3 regions of the Planctobacterium sp. R6 genome follow, and region 1 is predicted to be linked to each of the others. Evidence: predicted binding sites of a transcription regulator. Region 1 holds the regulator's gene; each other region holds the start of a gene.

Region 1 (5,835 bases):
CCACAGAACTGGACGAAGCGATTCTCACAGGGGAAGCTGCACCGGTGTGTAAAACCATTAATGCCCCCGTTTTTGGCGGCACGATAAATTTATCGGCGCCTATTATCGCCACGGTTAGTACAGCATTAAAAGATTCAGCCATTAACCAGATCAGTCGCGCACAGGAACTGGCTTTTTCACAAAAACCTAAATTTGCTATCGCGGCAGACAAACTCGCCGGAAGTTTTGTTTCCCTGGTACTCCTGATTGCCACCCTTACCTTCCTGTACTGGCATCAAAAAGTACCGGCCGACGCACTGTGGATTACGGTTTCGGTATTAGTTGCTACCTGCCCCTGTGCGCTTGGACTGGCTACCCCAACCGCCTTCACCGCAGCCATGAGCAAACTCAATGAAAGCGGCCTGGTGATCAAGCGTACCGACCTGTTAGAGACCTTAAACAAGGTAACCGTATTTGCCTTTGATAAAACCGGTACGTTAACCCGTGGCCAGCCCAAAGTTCAGCGCTGGGAAAATCACAGTAACCTCTCTGATGAACAGGTACTCTCTGTCGCCGCGTCAATAGAAGCCTATTCAGAACACCCCATCGCTAAAGCCTTTGACAGCGCCACTAACCTTCCCTGTCAAGAGGTCGTGGTTTTCCCGGGAGAAGGGATTGCAGGGGAGCTACACGAAAAGCGATACCGCATCGGTAATTGTCACTTTGCGGGAGCAAATTTTAAGGTACAGCAGGCCGACGTTTATCTGTGCGAAGTAACACTAACCGGAGAACAAATCCCGATAGCTGAGTTTTACCTGGAAGACGTGTTAAGAGAACAAGTCGAGCCCTTTTTCAGACAATTAAATCGCGGCAGATCTGTTTTACTAAGCGGAGACAACCAGCAAAAAGTCGCTATTCTGGCGAATAAATTGTCTATCCCGGAATATCAGTATGGCGTTAAGCCCGTGCAGAAACTGGCGTACCTGCAAACCCTGCAAGCCAAAGGCGAAGTCATTTTAATGGTGGGTGACGGGGTCAATGACGCACCGGTTCTGGCCGGTGCAGATATCTCAGTAGCGGTGAATGGCGCCAGTGATTTCGCCCAAAATGCCGCTGACATTATCATGCTGAAAGACAATTTTTTAGCGATTAACACCTTGCTGGAAGTATCGTTAAAAACACAACGCATTATTAAGCAAAACTTTGCCTGGGCTTTGGGTTACAATTTGCTGGTACTGCCTTTTGCAGTCAGTGGATTACTTCCCCCCTGGGGTGCGGTCATCGGCATGTCGCTAAGTTCGCTAATTGTGACCTTTAACTCGCTTCGTATTAATACACAAAAAGACAAGTAACATGAGCATTATTTACGTATTGATTCCTTTAGCTATCATTCTGGTACTTGTCGCAATCGCAATCTTTTTTTGGGCGGTACGCAGCGAACAGTTCAAAGACCTTGAGCGTCATGGACACAGTATCTTGTTTGATGATGACGTAAAAGACGCTTCCAAAGCTAAACCTAAGCCACCCAAAGAAAAATAGTCTGCTCGTGAACGATCTATTTGCCGCGTTTTTAATCGGGATTGCCGGGAGCGTGCATTGCGGAGCAATGTGTGGTGGGGTTATTGCTGGCTTGAGTTACGCCATTCCGCCTGAAAAACCGCTGTTACCCTATGCGTTAAGCTACAATCTGGGCAGGATATTCAGTTACAGCCTGGCGGGGTTTATTGCCGGGGCACTGGGCCAGATATTCAGTCACCAGATAGCCAGTGGTGTGGTGGTATTGAAGTTAATCAGTGGTGTATTTTTATTGTTGCTGGGGGCTTATATCGGCAACTGGTGGCGCCTGCTGACCCGGTTGGAATCATTCGGAGCCCTGTTCTGGCGCAGGATATCGCCATTCGCCAGGCGATTTGTGCCGTTTAAACACCCGATATCCGCCCTGCCCTATGGGTTAATCTGGGGTTGGTTACCGTGTGGCCTGGTTTATTCAACGTTGGCCTGGAGTATCGCCAGCGGTAGTGCCACTGCCAGTGCGCTACAGATGGCAGCCTTCGGCTTAGGCACGCTACCGGCAACCTTATTACTGGCCTTTTCCAGTAATGAACTGCTTAACTTCACCAAATCCCCCAGAGTACGGCAAATCATCGCTATCGCATTACTTTGCTATGGGGCGTTTACCATTGCACAAGCCCTGTCCCATCATTTATAGTAACGATTCAGCGCGAAAAGGGATTGTATTATTCAATGGTAAGTCAAGCTCGTTATCCTCTTCACTGTCAAAACTGTAGCTTCAGTCAGTTGTGCCTGCCCTTTAATTTAAGCAACAACGAAATGGATAAACTGGACGACATCATCCAGCGCAAGAAACCCATCCAAAAAGGTGAAAGACTTTTTGAAACTGGTGACAAACTGAAGGCGCTTTACGCGGTTCGTTCCGGCTCCTTTAAATCATATGCCATCAGCCAAAACGGCGAAGAGCAGATTACGGCATTTCATTTACCCGGCGAAGTTATTGGCTTCGACAGTATGTCTGAAGAGGCCCACCAAACCGTTACTCAGGCGTTGGAAACCTCGATGGTTTGTGAGATCCCATTTGCCACACTGGATAAACTGTCTGATGAGTTACCCGCGTTAAGAAAGCAACTTATGCGGCTCATGAGCGCTGAAATTAAGCAAGATCAACAGATGTTTATGCTGCTCAATCAGCGCACGGCTGAAGAGCGCTTAGCTTACTTTTTACATTCGCTGTCGCTGCGCTTTAATCAACGGGGGTTTTCCGCCAATCAGTTTCGGCTCACCATGACCCGCAGTGAAATTGGCAATTTGTTAGGGTTAACGGTTGAAACCATCTCGCGACTATTGTCAAAATTCAACAAGGAAGGAGTTTTAACGGTGGATGGCAAACTAATCAACATCAATAACCCGGCAATTCTGGAAGAAAAGAGCAAAACCTTTGCCCCCGAATGCCGCTAACCGGCAAATTCTTTTTGCAGGTTCTTTGATCTATAACAATAGATAAACTGGCAAAACTTTGATGCTGTTCTTACACTTATAATGTTCTTTTCACCAATTGGGACAATGCTATGAGTGGCTTTAATAAAATTTTAGCAGTGGTTGATCCAACCGAAGAGCAGCAAAAATCACTGGCCCGGGCACTGGAACTGGCCAATAAATGTAATGGTAAGGTGACTGCCTTTCTGTCTATTTACGACTTTTCCTATGATATGACCACCATGTTATCTGTCGAAGAGCGCGAGATCATGCGCCAGGCAGTGGTAGATGACCGTACTGAATGGTTGGTGCAATTAATTGAACAACAACCCAATGCCCATGATATCCACGTGGATGTCAAAGTCGTTTGGCACAATCGTCCCTACGAAAGCATTATCGTAGAAGCCATTGCAGAAAATTACGACCTGATTGTCAAAGGCACACAACAACACGATACCCTAAAATCCGTTATATTTACCCCCACTGACTGGCACCTGCTTCGTAAATCACCCAAATCGGTATTACTGGTTAAGGATCACGCCTGGCCTGAAAATGGGGCCATTATTGGCGCGGTAAATGTCGGTAGCGAGGACGAAGCACACATTTCCCTGAACAATCGGATATCAGCCACCTGTCTTGAGATGGGAGGATTGCTCAAAGGACACGTGCATCTGGTCAACTCCTATCCAGGCACTCCGGTAAACATCGCCATCGAAATTCCTGAATTCGATCCGCAAACCTACAATCAATCGGTTAAAAATCACCATGAAGACAACATGCGGCAACACGCTGAAAAGTCCGGAATTGGGGCTGAATTTTGTCATGTTAAGGAAGGATTACCGGAAGATGTGATCCCGGCCATTGCCAAACAACTGGACGCGGAGCTGGTTGTCATTGGCACTGTAGGGCGACAAGGAATATCTGCTGCACTCATTGGCAATACCGCAGAACATGTTATAGATATGCTGGATTGTGATGTACTGGCTCTAAAGCCAGAGGGATTTGAATCACCGGTTAAAGTCTGATAGCAATAATATGCGACAAACAGAAAATTAATGTATACTCTGCCGCCATTTAATATCCGGGCAAACCGATATTGGATGCTTTATTGAGTCAAACGGGTTCAGAGTAATACAGATGTCAGCAGAAGCAGCAACCGCGGTTAATCACTTAACCAAAAGTAAACAACAATACAGCTTTAACAAATTACAAAAGCGCTTGCGTCGATGTGTTGGTAAAGCCATCGCCGACTTCAATATGATTGAAGACGGTGACAAGGTGATGGTGTGTCTGTCAGGGGGTAAAGACAGCTATACCTTACTGGATATCCTGCTTTTTCTGAAAAATATTGCGCCAATCCACTTTGACATTGTGGCAGTTAACCTGGACCAAAAGCAACCGGGCTTTCCCGAACATGTGTTACCTGCGTATCTGGACCAGTTGGGTGTGGATTATAAAATAGTCAATGAAGACACCTACTCCATCGTGAAGGAAAAAATTCCGGAAGGCAAAACCACCTGCTCGCTGTGCAGCCGCTTACGCCGCGGTATTTTGTATCGCACGGCACAAGAGTTAGGCGCAACCAAAATAGCCTTAGGTCATCACAGAGACGACATGCTGGAAACCTTGTTGCTAAACATGTTCCATGGCGGTCGAATGAAGTCCATGCCGCCCAAACTGGTCAGTGATGACGGCAAAAATATTGTAATCAGACCACTGGCCTATGCCTGCGAAAAAGACATTGCCAGATACGCTGAAAAAATGGAATTCCCAATCATTCCCTGCAACCTCTGTGGTTCTCAGGAAAACCTACAGCGCAAGATGATCAAAGGTATGTTACAAGACTGGTCCAGACAATATCCAGGCCGCATCGAAAATATGTTTCGGGCATTACAAAATGTCACGCCATCACATCTTGCCGATCCAAACCTGTACGACTTTCAGAGTATCACCACCTCAGACCAGGCCCCGGAAGAAGGCGATATTGCCTTCGACACTCCTGAGTTTAAAGACAGCTTCAGCGAAACTGAGGACAGCGACAACGCGGTTAATATTCAGCTGGTTGAGTGACAACTCAAAAAAATACAGACTAAAGAACAATAAAATATTTTCGCGTGAAATAGCGCTTCAGGTAGTCATTACAGAAATGAGCAAGTCTGGTAAAGCAGTAAATCTCGGCTCAGCTTTCAGGCCTGTGATTGGCCTGAAGAGTGCCCTATAACAGATAAACCGAATTTAATCAGTCAATGCAGTAATACGTTGTACACCCTCTAAACGAAATTCGTTAGGTAGCTTAGGCAGATTCGCGGCCTCCACATGCCAGTGGCCACTATTAATGGTACTCAGTGCTTTAAAGGCTTCGGGGACAAGGCTATCGTCAGTAACGGTAATTTGTAGCCCCGTCGCTGAGGGCATCATAAAAGACAAAAAACTCCCCATTTTGTCGAAAAAGCGTTGAAACGCGGCCATCAACATGCCCAGTTCCGCAGCATCCACCCCGTCCTGAAATAGTGCTGGTTTGGCTTCCAGTAATACCGATAAATCACAGCGGTTTTCGGGTTCCGATAATTTGATAAACAACCTGGCTTTAGCCAACTTTAACGCTTTTTCAGTGGGCAGCACAAAACGATTATTGGCCATCACATCCACCGGAATGTCCATTTTGTCAGTATTGATCATAACGCTCTGAACCTGGCACAGATCCTTACTTTGCACATTCACAAAACCAAAGGCAAAATGCAGCGGTTGTAACTCTTCATCATCCAGTTTTCTTAAATGGCTGTAAAAATCACTGTAATCCAGATGCAACTCTCCGGCCTGTGCGGCTAACAATGGAAAAGCCACACATACTGCTGTAAGCCATTT
Region 2 (5,835 bases), on a different contig from region 1:
GTGATTGGACTTTGTCGGCGGTGGCCTGAATGTCTGAGACGGTAACATATTGGCCCCAGCAAGGTGGTTGTTCCGGCGTTGGACAAGCCATGATTCCGGCTATTTTTTCCTTGTCGCACAGGGCGACGAAATAGTCCTGCCCCTGCATATCCATGGTTTCAAATTGCCAGCCAAATAATTGTCCGTAAAACTCAACCGCCTGTTTTGGGGCTGAGGTCATTAATTCAGACCAGGAAAAGTGGTTAGAAGTCAGGTTATTGCTCATGAAGTATCTCCAGTTTTATGAGTTTTCAATACCCTGACGAACAAGCCTGGTAGATTTCTACAACCCCTTTTAAATTTATTGTAAAACCACAATACTGTGACCTTCAAAGGCCACTAATCCCTGATCTTCAAGGCTTTTTAAAACCTTGCCCACCATTTCCCGGGTACAGCCTACATGACGACTCAACTCCTGGCGGGTGATTTTCAGCATTATGCCATCCGGGTGTGTAATGGCATCGGGTTGATTGATCAGATCCAGTAAGCAACCCGCAACGCGTCCGGTAACATCGAGAAAGGCCAGATCTGTTACTTTTTTAGACGTTTTACGCAAACGTGCGGTTAATTGTTTGGAAATTGCCATTAAAATGTCGGGACGGCTGCGCGCCAGAATCTCGAATTTGTCGTAGGCGATTTCGGCAACCTGGCAAACTGTACGGGTGCGAATGGTAGCACTGCGCTCAGATTTTTCGTCAAACAGCCCCATTTCACCGAAAAACGAGCCCTGATTGAGATAGGCTAACACAATATCTTTATCGCCTTCGTGCTGACGGGTAACCGACACTGAGCCTTTTAATAAAAAGTACAGTTTTTGGGTGTGTTCACCTTGTCTGACAATCACCGCATGGCGGCGATATTCTTTAATCGTGCAGTGTGTTAAAAAGTTATCCAGAAATTCCACGTCTTTCACATCATATTGATTATTTAAATCTGACACTTGTTGTTACCCATAACCAGTTTATAAGGTTAAGTGCCACCGTCAGGTACAAAGCACACGAGCCGATAGCAGAAATTTTTTATAAGTATGGCGTAAATCCGGGATTTTGCCTGAAACACTTAAAACCGACTTTTAAACCCGAACATTAATCGCATGAAGTTTAAAGTGGCCGGCGTCTGCTGTAATACGACCTGTTATCGAAACAAATAAGAATGTATTTGTCATAATACCCATGTGTTTTGTTTATCGGCAATGGAAAGTTTTCTATCAGAACAATAATGTGGGCTGCTTCACAACATGATAGATTTTAGTGTCGATAAATATCAGGGTCTGAGTGGCAGGCCGGTTATCTGCACTTCAATGATCAGGGGGCTGGAAATGGAATTGGTAGAGTCACAGGCAGAAATGCGTGTCGTTTACGTAAACGGAGCAACCGGCGTGCTGGTTTCCGGATTGATATGGTGTCTGGCGGGAAGCGTGGGTATTTATAGCAACGCCCACAGCAGCATGTTGGCCCTGTTTCTGGGAGGTCTGTTTATTTTTCCCCTTTCTGTTGCGTTAGCCAAACTTTTAGGAGCAACGGGTAAACATTCAGCGCAGAACAAACTGGGCACATTGGCAATAGAGAGTTTAGGCGTGTTATTTGGGGGCTTGTTCGTTGCTTTTGTCGCGGCACAGTACAATCCGCATCTGTTCTTTCCCGTTATGCTGGTAGCCATAGGGGCCAGATATTTAATGTTTCAGACCTTATACGGTTTAACCCTGTATTGGCTGTTAGGTGGTTTGCTAATGGCGTCAGGGTTTTTAGCTGCCATTTTGCAATGGCCGTTTTTTGCTGCCGCCTTTATCGGGGGAGGACTTGAGCTCTTATTTGCTGTGGCGTTGTACCTCAAGAGGCCAGAGCACTAAACTGACATCACCTGAGTTTTCAGTATCTGATCGGCATTGCGCCAGTCAGGCAGGAAGTGATCCATCAACTGATAAAAGCGTTTGTTGTGGGATGCTTCCAGTAAATGCACCAGTTCATGCACCAGAACCATTTCAGCACAGCTTCGCGGGTACTGAGCCAGTTGCACATTGAGCCAGATGCGGTGCCGGGTAACGTTGCAACTGCCCCATTTGGTTTTCATGTTTCTGATACCACTAAACTTTGTATGGACACCCATCTTATCTTGCCAAAGTGGCAATGCTTGTTCCATATACTTCTGTAACGCCCCGCGCCAGATTTTCTGGTGCAATAGCGCAATTTCTTGCTGATGCTGAATTGGGGTTCTGATAAAGATAGTCGCGTTTTGCTGGTCAATTTCAAATGGCGTTTTGATTGCCGGGCGCACCTCGATACAAAAGGCTTTACCCCACAGGCTGACTTGTCTGGCGTTGTTTTGTTCTGCCTTGCTGTGATTAGCTGCCATTACACGCTGCAGCTGTTGCTCTACCCATCCGGATCTGGCATCGAGAAAGCGAATAATCTCGTGATCTGTGATGCCATGTGGGCAACTCAGTGCCAACTCGCCGGTATCTCTTACCCGGAGCCGGATGGACTTCATGGTTTTGCGGGTGATCTGAACCTCATGACTCTGCCACCTGAGAGCAGATTTGCGGTGAGCCTGATTGCGTTTTTTGGGGAAGCGGAAAAAGGGCATTAAATGTGAAATCAGCTTAAATGCCGGCCGTGCTGTTCACACTGCCGGCATTTGATTATGCTGCTGATTGACTGGGTTGACCAATTTCAACCACCAGGGTGTCAGATTTTGCGCGGATAGCGGCTACAACATCCGCAATCGGCACCATCTGAATCACTTCACCCGGTGCAATTTGGCGGGTGTATTTAGCCCAGTTGTCATCAGATATTGGATTGCAGCCTTTCGCAAAGGCAATAGCACCGCGTCTGAAAGGGGTCAGTTCGTCCTTCAGGTTATTGCAAATGTACAAGCCTTTGTCATTTTTCATGAGCAACGCTCTGGGGATTTTGCTGCTGATAATGCGGCTGGAATCTGGCCAAAACTTTTCTTCAGCGGCTTCCGCCTGTGCTTTGGTTCGACCATGAGCATCCAGAATAATGCCATCCGGATACAGGCTTTCCATAAATATGTGTTCAATGGTGGGGTAAAGTACCACGTCGCCCTGAAGCTCCCGCATCAGGTTATTAATATCAGATAAATTAAAAACAGCTGCCGCCATTTCGTTTTATCTCCTGTGTAAACTGCTAAATCAGGTTCAGGCTCTTTGGCGAAGTCTGGCTGGAAACAGTTGCAGAGCCTGATTATTGGACCGCAGATTGTAGCGGAACGCGTCAGGAAATCATCTTATTTTTTTAGAAAATTTTTCCTGTCTGTGGTGCTTTTTTATACGATTTTGTTGCCTTAAACGAGAATTCTGCGCACGCTTGCACGATTGTGCAGAAATGCAGGCCAGGATCACGCAAAAACTTGATACAGATTAAGGTTTAGAAATTGCCAGAAGTTAAGCTGAGTACCCATTTAACAACAGGCTTGGGCGGTACATGTACTCTGATAACAGCGCTTTATTTAACAGCAAAATACTGGAAAAATATGCCACTTCCGGACCACGTTATACCTCTTACCCCACGGCGCTGGAGTTTAAAGACAGCTTCACCGACCGACAGTTTCGAAAGGCCGCTCTGTTAGCGGTAAACCCTGATCTGGCCATTTATATTCATGTGCCATTTTGTCACAGCCTTTGTTATTACTGTGGCTGCAACAAGGTGATCACCCGCAACCGCGACAAGATCAGCAAGTATGTTCATTATCTGCGGAAAGAAATCAGTTTACGGGCTGCACTGTTCAAAAATCATCAGATAGTGCAGATCCATTTTGGTGGTGGTACGCCGGGTATGCTGTCGCTTACCGAAATCAAAGATATCTTGTGGGGGATTTGCAATGACTACAAGGTGCGTTGCAATCCTGAAATCAGTATCGAGATTGATCCCAGAGAAACTTCAGAAGCCTATATACAGGGGTTGGCTGAACTTGGTGTTAACCGAATTAGCATGGGTGTCCAGGATACGAATCCGCAGGTGCAGATAGCCATCAACCGGGTTCAGGATACGGATATGGTGAAGCGTCTTTGCCGTGTATCCCGCGCCAGCGGCATAGGTTCGGTGAATCTGGATCTGATTTATGGCCTGCCGTTTCAAAATTTAGCGACTTTTGAGCAAACCCTTGAGGATGTGCTGGCGATAGATCCGCAACGGATTTCTCTGTTTAACTATGCCCACCTGCCACAGAAATTTCCGGCGCAGCGCAAGATAAAAGACCAATGGTTACCGACTGGCGAGCACAAACTGGCTTTGATGCGCCTGGCAGTTATGACATTGACCCGGGCTGGTTATGTGATGATTGGCATTGATCATTTTGCCAAACCCGATGATGAACTGGCACTGGCCCTCAAAGCGCGGCGTCTCGGACGAAACTTTCAGGGGTACAGCAGTATTCAACATGCAGATCTGCTGGGCTTTGGTGTCAGCGCGATCAGTTCCGTGTGTCATATCTATAGCCAAAACCTGAAGCATACCGCTGACTATTACCGCCAACTGGATGAACAGCAACATGCGATTGAACGCGGCCTGGTGCAATCAGAGGAGGATCAACTTCGGGGTTTTGTTATCCGGGCATTGATGACCAATCTTTATGTGAGTTTTAGTGAAGTCGAAGAGTTATTCGAAATTGACTTTAAGTCGCACTTTGCGCAGGAATTGCAGACACTGAGCACCTTTGCTGACGACGGGTTAGTGAGTATCCAGGAAAAGCAAATCCTGGTTCATGAGTGTGCCAGATTGCTGGTGCGAAATATCTGCATGGTATTTGACCAATATTTGCCCCAGCATCAAACGGCTCAGCGCTTTTCAAAGGTATTATGACGTTCAGTTAAGGCAGAACTACATTTCTTCCAGCCTTCGGCCGCGTGTTTCTTTGACGTAACGCAATACAAAAAACAGGCTGATCAGGGCACTGGAGGCATATAATCCGTAAGCGCCGCCCAGTCCGGTTTGAGTTAACAGGATGGGGAAAGTCATGGTTACCACGAAGTTTGCCAGCCATTGCGCACTGGCGGCTAACGCCAAAGCGGCACCGCGAATTCGGTTGTTAAACATTTCGCCTAGCAGTACCCAGACAACCGGTCCCCAACTCATGCCAAAAAATACGATATACAGATTGGCTGCAACCAGTGCTAAAGTTCCCATGCCTTCGGTGAGCGCCAGTTTGCCGGCCTCATCTAAACCTGCCGTGCTGAATAACCAGGTCAATGTAGCCAACATCACCGCCATACCGGAACTGCCGATAATCAGCAGCGGTTTGCGGCCAATTTTGTCTATTAACGCGATGGCAATAAAGGTAGACACTACATTGGTAACACCGCCCAAAACGTTGATAAACAAAGATTGCGATTCATCAAATCCGGCCGCCTGCCAAAGCTCAGCACCATAATAAAATACTACATTGATGCCCACAAATTGCTGGAACACTGACAGTGCTACGCCTACCCAGATAATGGGATGAATTTTGCGGGTGCCGCTGATAAACAGGTCCCGCAGGGCAGGTTTATGGCTGCTTTGCAACGAGCGTTTAATTTCACTAACCTGGGCGTTCGCCACGCCGGGTGCGATGCGCTCAAATACGCTCTTTGCGTCAGATTCGCGGCCCTGTGCCACCAAAAAGCGTGGCGATTCAGGGATCAGGATGACACCGATGAAAAACAAGCTGGCGGGAATGATTTCCATCCAGAACATCCAGCGCCAGGCTGCGATCCCAAACCAGCCAGGCTCACTGGCTCCGCCGGTGTAAGAAGCGATGGTAAAGTTACTCATAAAAGCGGCAAATAAGCCCAACACTATG
Region 3 (5,835 bases), on a different contig from region 1:
TCTGTGATTTTCATGCATTTCCCCGAAATATTAACCAAAACTGAACAATCACTGATTAAGTCGCGGCGATGATTTAAAAGGTTTAACGCAATCCGGAAAAATTTTTAGACAGAATGTTGCAAATTGTTTTTATTCTGGAAAAACAGTTTGTTATGACAGGAATTCAGACGACAATATTTATGTTTTTAGCGCTTTATTTTTACTTGTTTTCACTGCTAATTCGCAGAATAATGCAGGTATGTAGTAGTGGTGGTGCAGGGAATGAATTTTAATCAGATTGAAACGGCTTATTTGCCTGAAATTCTCAGGTTAAACAATCGGGAAGTCCCGCATGTCAATGAGTTAGACTTAAAAACTCTGACGATTCTATGCAATGAAGCGGCGTTTGTAGAAGTTTGTACTGACGAATATGCCATTTCAGGGGTCATAATGGGCTTTATGAAAGGGGCGGATAATCACGGCTTTAATTTTAACTGGTTTTGTGACCGGTTCGATAATTTCCTGTACATAGACCGCATTTTCGTTAGCCCCATATACAAAGGTAAAGGGATCGGCAAAGGTCTCTATCAACAAGCTGAATCCTTTTGTCGCAAAAATGGTATTGAGGCCTTGTGTTGTGAGGTTAATGAAGAGCCGCCCAATCCAGCGTCTCATTTATTCCATCAACGCTGTGGTTTTGAACCTGTGCAATCGGTATTGCACCCTGAGGGGAAAACCGTACAGATGTATCGAAAGTTGATCGCCTGATGATCATCAGAGCCGATGATGTATCGGATGACAGAGTTGTCGCATTGTTGCAAGAGCACATCGCGGACATGTACGCCACCTCGCCACCAGAGAGTGTACATACTCTGGATTTAACCGCGCTGACAAACCCGGATATTAGTTTCTGGTGCATCTGGGATGGTGATTCTGCGGCGGGATGCGTTGCATTAAAAGAGCACGCACCGCATTGGGCGGAGATTAAATCGATGCGCACGGCCAATAAATATCGGGGCAAAGGCATCGGCCGCTTATTGTTGGATCACGTTATTCAGCAGGCTTATACCAGGCAGTATCAATGGCTTCGATTAGAAACCGGCGCTGAACCTTTTTTTCAACCTGCACGCACGCTTTATAGCAAGTACGGATTTGAAGTCCGTGGCCCTTTTGCTGACTACGGCGACGATCCCCACAGCGTATTTATGGAAAAATCCTTCTGAAATCTTGCAGACAGAACAATTAAGCCATTGATAAATTAATCTGTTTTTAGCTTAGAGAGGAGATAAAAGCTCCGATGTTTTGCTTTGTTCAACGACATAGTCAATAAATTTTCTGACCCTCAATGGAAGTCGTTCTCTGGTGCCATAACACAAATGCAGTTCCAGTGGAGCAGGGCTGTACTGTTCAAGCACACTAACTAAGCTTCCTTCACGCAGATACTCGCTGACGCTATATCGGTCGGTTTGAATAAGCCCCAATCCTTTTCTGCATGCTTCCACCATTGGTGCCGGATCATTAAATGTGAAATTGCCCGAAGTATCAATTTTTACAGGTTTGCTGGTATTAAACTGCCATATCCAGCGTAGTTGATTTCCGGGGAACACGTATTGCAGGCAGTTGTGGTTTAACAAATCTTCTATTGTTTCTGGTACGCCATATTTCTCCTGATATACAGGCGAACAGTATACGCCCAATGGGTTGGTACCTATTTTTCGGGCAATGATGGTTTGATGTTGCACTGAACCGATTCGAAAAGCGATATCAATGCTATCTCTTTGAATATCTTTAACCGCATCACTGGAATCAAATGAGAAGGACACTTCAGGGTGTTGTTGAGCAAAATCAGTTGCCAGTTCTAAAACAATGTTTTCGCATAGCTTTTTTGTACAGCTTATGGAAATCTCGCCACTGACAATGTTTCGACTTTCTGCAAATATATGATTGATTTCTTCCAATTCTTTGATCGGGGCATTTGCTCTTTGATAAAGCAGTTTTCCTTCATCAGTCAGTGTTAAATCACGGGTGGTTCTAAAAAAAAGTTTGACGCCTAAAGTGTTTTCAAGACGGGTAATGTTTTGACCCACCGCTGCTGCCGATACGCCTAAATATTGGGCCGCTGCCGCCAATGTCCCATGCTCTACAGTTTTGACAAAAGAGATAATTGTTTTTGAAGTGTACATATTAATTATAAATATTTTCTTTATTTTGACGTAAGAAAATATTGCATATTGTTTGTTAATGCAATGAATTAGCATGCCTTTCTGCTTAACAAGAAAGGTCAAATTGATGAGATTTAAAGACAAAGTAGTTTTGATTACAGGTGGAAACTCCGGAATCGGTCTGTCGGCCGCGAAGCAATTCGCACGAGACGGGGCAAAAGTGGTTATTTCAGGACGAAGAAAAAATGTACTCGATGACATAACCGGTAGCCACGCAAACATTTATGGTGTAGTTGCTGATGCTGCTGACCCTGACTCGGCACAGGTGATTATTGATTATGCGGTGACGAACTTTGGTCGAATTGATGTATTGGTTAACAATGTTGGTGCCGGATGCATTGGTGGCATAGAGCAATTACCCTTTGCTGCGATAACAGACGTATTCAACATTAATGTTTTGTACGCAATTAAGATGATTCAAAAGTCATTACCTTATTTGGAACAGGTAGAAGGGAATATTGTCAACCTGAGTAGTACCTATGGTCACAAAGCCGCGCCATTTTTAAGTGCGTACGGCCTCAGTAAGGCTGCGATTGAACACCTGACCAAAAGCCTGGCCATAGAACTGGCATTTAAACATGTCAGAGTTAACGCGGTTGCGCCTGGGCCTACTGAAAGTGAATTTTTGCAGGCTCGAATGAACCTTAGCCCTGAAGAGATTGTTGCAGTTAAGAAGACCGAGATTGCGAAAATTCCCCTGGGAAGACGAGGGGTTCCCGATGATGTGGCTCACTGGGTAGTTGAGCTGGCCGCTTCCACCGGCAGTTGGATAACCGGGCAAATCATTGACGTGGATGGTGGACTTTCCATTTCTTAAAGTTGCTTATCGGAACGGTAAGGGGGTAATAGCGTGTACCGCTTACCCCCAAGATATTGATTTACATCAAATACCTTTTGCCCGACGTTGTGTATAAACAGCAGTATCCTGAGCATATTCATGTGTGATGGTTGACCGCTTTTTTTTGCATTTCGGAATGAGGTAATTATGTATAAAATAATAGTATGTGCCGTTGAAATCGGCAATGAAGGCAGAGAGTTACTCACTAAAGCCAGTACATTGGCGGATAAGTTTGGTAGTCGATTGATTGTTGTCAATGTGCTGCCTTATACGTTTTTGCCAAAGGATTATCAGAAGGAACTGACCGAAAAAGCGAGCCCTGAATTTGAGAAATTGGTGGCTGAATTCAAAGTGGCGAAAAAGAACAGGGTGCTTAAAGTTGGTAAACCTCACGAAATTATTTGCCAGGTAGCAAAGCGTAAAAAGGCTGATTTAATCTTGCTGGGAACGCACTCAAAAAAAGGCCTGCAATCACTGATTGGCTCTACTGCCTCGGCGGTGTCTAACAATGCGGTTTGTGATGTGTCTTTGGTGAGAATGAAATAGTGTTTATACACCTGAGCCTGACCCTTCAGGTCAGGCTCTTTGTGGTTATTTTTTCCTAAGCGGCTTTGATGATTTTAGCCACTAATCCTTTACTGTCATTAATCATATTATGGGTTTTGCGGCGCAATTTGAGCAGCAGCAAGTAGGCCAGTGGTACCAGCAACAAACTGGTCATGGTGGAAAAGACTAATCCGCCAATAATCGCGATTGCCATGGGGGAATAAGGCGGGCCGTCGCCACCAACATTGGTATCACCCAGTGCCAAAGGCAGTAAACCCAGCACGGTGGTCGCCACTGTCATCAAGACCGGTCTGACCCGGGTCAGACATCCTTCCATGATGGCATCATGGACACGATGGCCTTCGTTGACTAATTGATTGATGCGGTCCACTAAAACAATGCCGTTATTGACTACGATCCCCATGAGGATCAGCATGCCTATCATGCCCATCACCGACATTGGGGTACCGGTAAGAGCAAAGGTCCAAAATACGCCGGTAAATGAAAACAGCACCGAAGTAATCACCGCGGTTGGCAATACCAGAGACTCAAACAATGCAGCCATTACAATATAAATCATGGCGATAGCTAACAGCATGTTGGTCAGCATGATCGATTCTGACTCTCGCTGTTGTCTGAAACTACCATCCAATGACCAGCTATACCCGGTGGGCAGCTCCAGACTACCCATGATTTTTTCAATTTTTTCACGGGCTTCGTCCAGCGTCATGTCTTCTTCCATGTTGGCCCCAATCGCAATTGCCGTTTGTCGATAATAACGATTGATTTGCGACAGTCTGCTGGTTATTTGCAAATCTGCAACCATGTCCAATGTGACTGTTTTGTTGCCATCACGCGCTACAGGCAGTGATTTTAATTCTGCGATAGAATGTTGCAATGCTTCGTCAAACATCAGTCGAATATCTACTTCACCGTTGTTCCCATGGCGGAAAGTGCGCAGGTTATTGCCGCGTAATGCGGTTGCCACAATACTGCCAATATCCTGAGAATTTAAGCCAAATCGATAGGCTTTTTGCCGGTCAACGTGGATTTGTAATTCCCGTTGGTTGTCATCTATCTCTGTCTTAACATCCGCTAAACCGTCAATATTGCTCAGTACTGGCACTACCTGGTCGGCAATACGCAGCAAGCTTTCCGAAGACGGGCCTAACAAGGTCAAACGAACTCCGCCGCCACCGCCATCGTCCCAGCGAAAACTGGGTTCAGCTCGCGCAAATTTAGGCAACGCATCACGGATCATTTCCTGAATTTCTTTCTTTTTAACAGGCAGTTCATCGTTCAGGGTAATACCGGAAACAGCAAACCCGGGTGTGTAGTAACTGTAGATGGATTTGATATGGAATTTTTCCTGATGTTCATACAAAAATGTCTCCAGTTTGGTGACTGTTTTTTCTACTTCATCCAGGGTGTAGTTACCATTGATATTGTAGTTAAGCCAAATGCGATTTCTGCTATCCATACCTTGCTCGTTATCAGGTACCAGCTGCGCAATGAACACCGTGCTGACAATCATCAATAAACCGATAATAGCACTCCACCCCTGGTGAGAAAGTGTCCAGGCCAGCATGCGTTCATAGCGTTGTTTCATGATGCTGGGCTTTGCATCTTTTTTACGCGGTTTGTGTTTGATCTTTGAAGCCAACAATGGGATCAGTGTCTGTGCGATCAACAGTGAAGCAAACAGCGATATGCAGATGGAGATTGCCACATGCTCCAGGAAGATTGTCAGGCTGACTTTTTTACCAATGATATTCGGTAAGAACACAATAGCAGTGGTTGCAGTACCTGCGATCACCGCCAGGCTGACTTTGGACACACCAATTTTGGTGGCGGTAACCGCATCTTTTACATTGGCTTTTTCCTGTTCAATACTTTCAGTGACCACCACGGCATTGTCGACCAACATGCCCACAGCCAGCATTAGCCCCATCAAAGACAAAATATTGATGGTGTAACCAAAAAAGAACATAAATCCCAGCGTGATACACAATGAAAACGGTACTGAGAGCACCACAATCAGGGTGGTGGTGAAGCGACGTAAAAATGCGTACAGCACCAGTATTGATAAAAAGGCACCCATTAATCCGGCATCCACCAAATCTGACAATGAGGATGTTACAGATTCAGCTTCATCATCAAAAATAAGCAGGTTGATACCATTAAATGCCGGATTTTCATTTGCTTCATCAATCACATCCCAAACCCGCTCTGATACTTCAACCAGATTAG

Evidence for each region. Region 1 encodes FNR, which switches genes on or off when oxygen is low (the NO sensors DNR and NnrR bind a similar motif). Its sites were predicted from a motif close to TTGATCTAGATCAA; they were not measured.
Region 2: hemN (oxygen-independent coproporphyrinogen III oxidase) is a predicted target of FNR. The motif match lies at 3,409-3,422, and genes of this name have one in related genera.
Region 3: AC0J20_RS13350 (universal stress protein) is a predicted target of FNR. The motif match lies at 3,075-3,088, and genes of this name have one in related genera.

What each region holds. Positions count from the first base shown of each region.
Region 1 covers NZ_JBVTQY010000030.1:2,766-8,600, reverse strand. Annotated here, with positions in the region: gene AC0J20_RS16845 (heavy metal translocating P-type ATPase) at 1-1,331, shown strand, start outside; gene ccoS (cbb3-type cytochrome oxidase assembly protein CcoS) at 1,333-1,518, shown strand; gene AC0J20_RS16835 (sulfite exporter TauE/SafE family protein) at 1,526-2,188, shown strand; gene fnr (fumarate/nitrate reduction transcriptional regulator Fnr) at 2,224-2,952, shown strand; gene uspE (universal stress protein UspE) at 3,063-3,995, shown strand; gene ttcA (tRNA 2-thiocytidine(32) synthetase TtcA) at 4,108-5,040, shown strand; gene AC0J20_RS16815 (DUF2987 domain-containing protein) at 5,206-5,835, opposite strand, start outside; gene AC0J20_RS16810 (glucosaminidase domain-containing protein) at 5,834-5,835, opposite strand, start outside.
Region 2 covers NZ_JBVTQY010000024.1:33,738-39,572, forward strand. Annotated here, with positions in the region: gene AC0J20_RS15040 (VOC family protein) at 1-265, opposite strand, end outside; gene crp (cAMP-activated global transcriptional regulator CRP) at 341-979, opposite strand; gene AC0J20_RS15050 (DUF7010 family protein) at 1,277-1,888, shown strand; gene AC0J20_RS15055 (M48 family metallopeptidase) at 1,885-2,622, opposite strand; gene AC0J20_RS15060 (DUF3085 domain-containing protein) at 2,678-3,160, opposite strand; gene hemN (oxygen-independent coproporphyrinogen III oxidase) at 3,483-4,859, shown strand; gene AC0J20_RS15070 (sugar porter family MFS transporter) at 4,878-5,835, opposite strand, start outside.
Region 3 covers NZ_JBVTQY010000019.1:79,300-85,134, forward strand. Annotated here, with positions in the region: gene AC0J20_RS13325 (efflux RND transporter periplasmic adaptor subunit) at 1-14, opposite strand, end outside; gene AC0J20_RS13330 (GNAT family N-acetyltransferase) at 262-747, shown strand; gene AC0J20_RS13335 (GNAT family N-acetyltransferase) at 747-1,202, shown strand; gene AC0J20_RS13340 (LysR family transcriptional regulator) at 1,254-2,285, opposite strand; gene AC0J20_RS13345 (SDR family NAD(P)-dependent oxidoreductase) at 2,269-3,018, shown strand; gene AC0J20_RS13350 (universal stress protein) at 3,187-3,585, shown strand; gene AC0J20_RS13355 (efflux RND transporter permease subunit) at 3,641-5,835, opposite strand, start outside.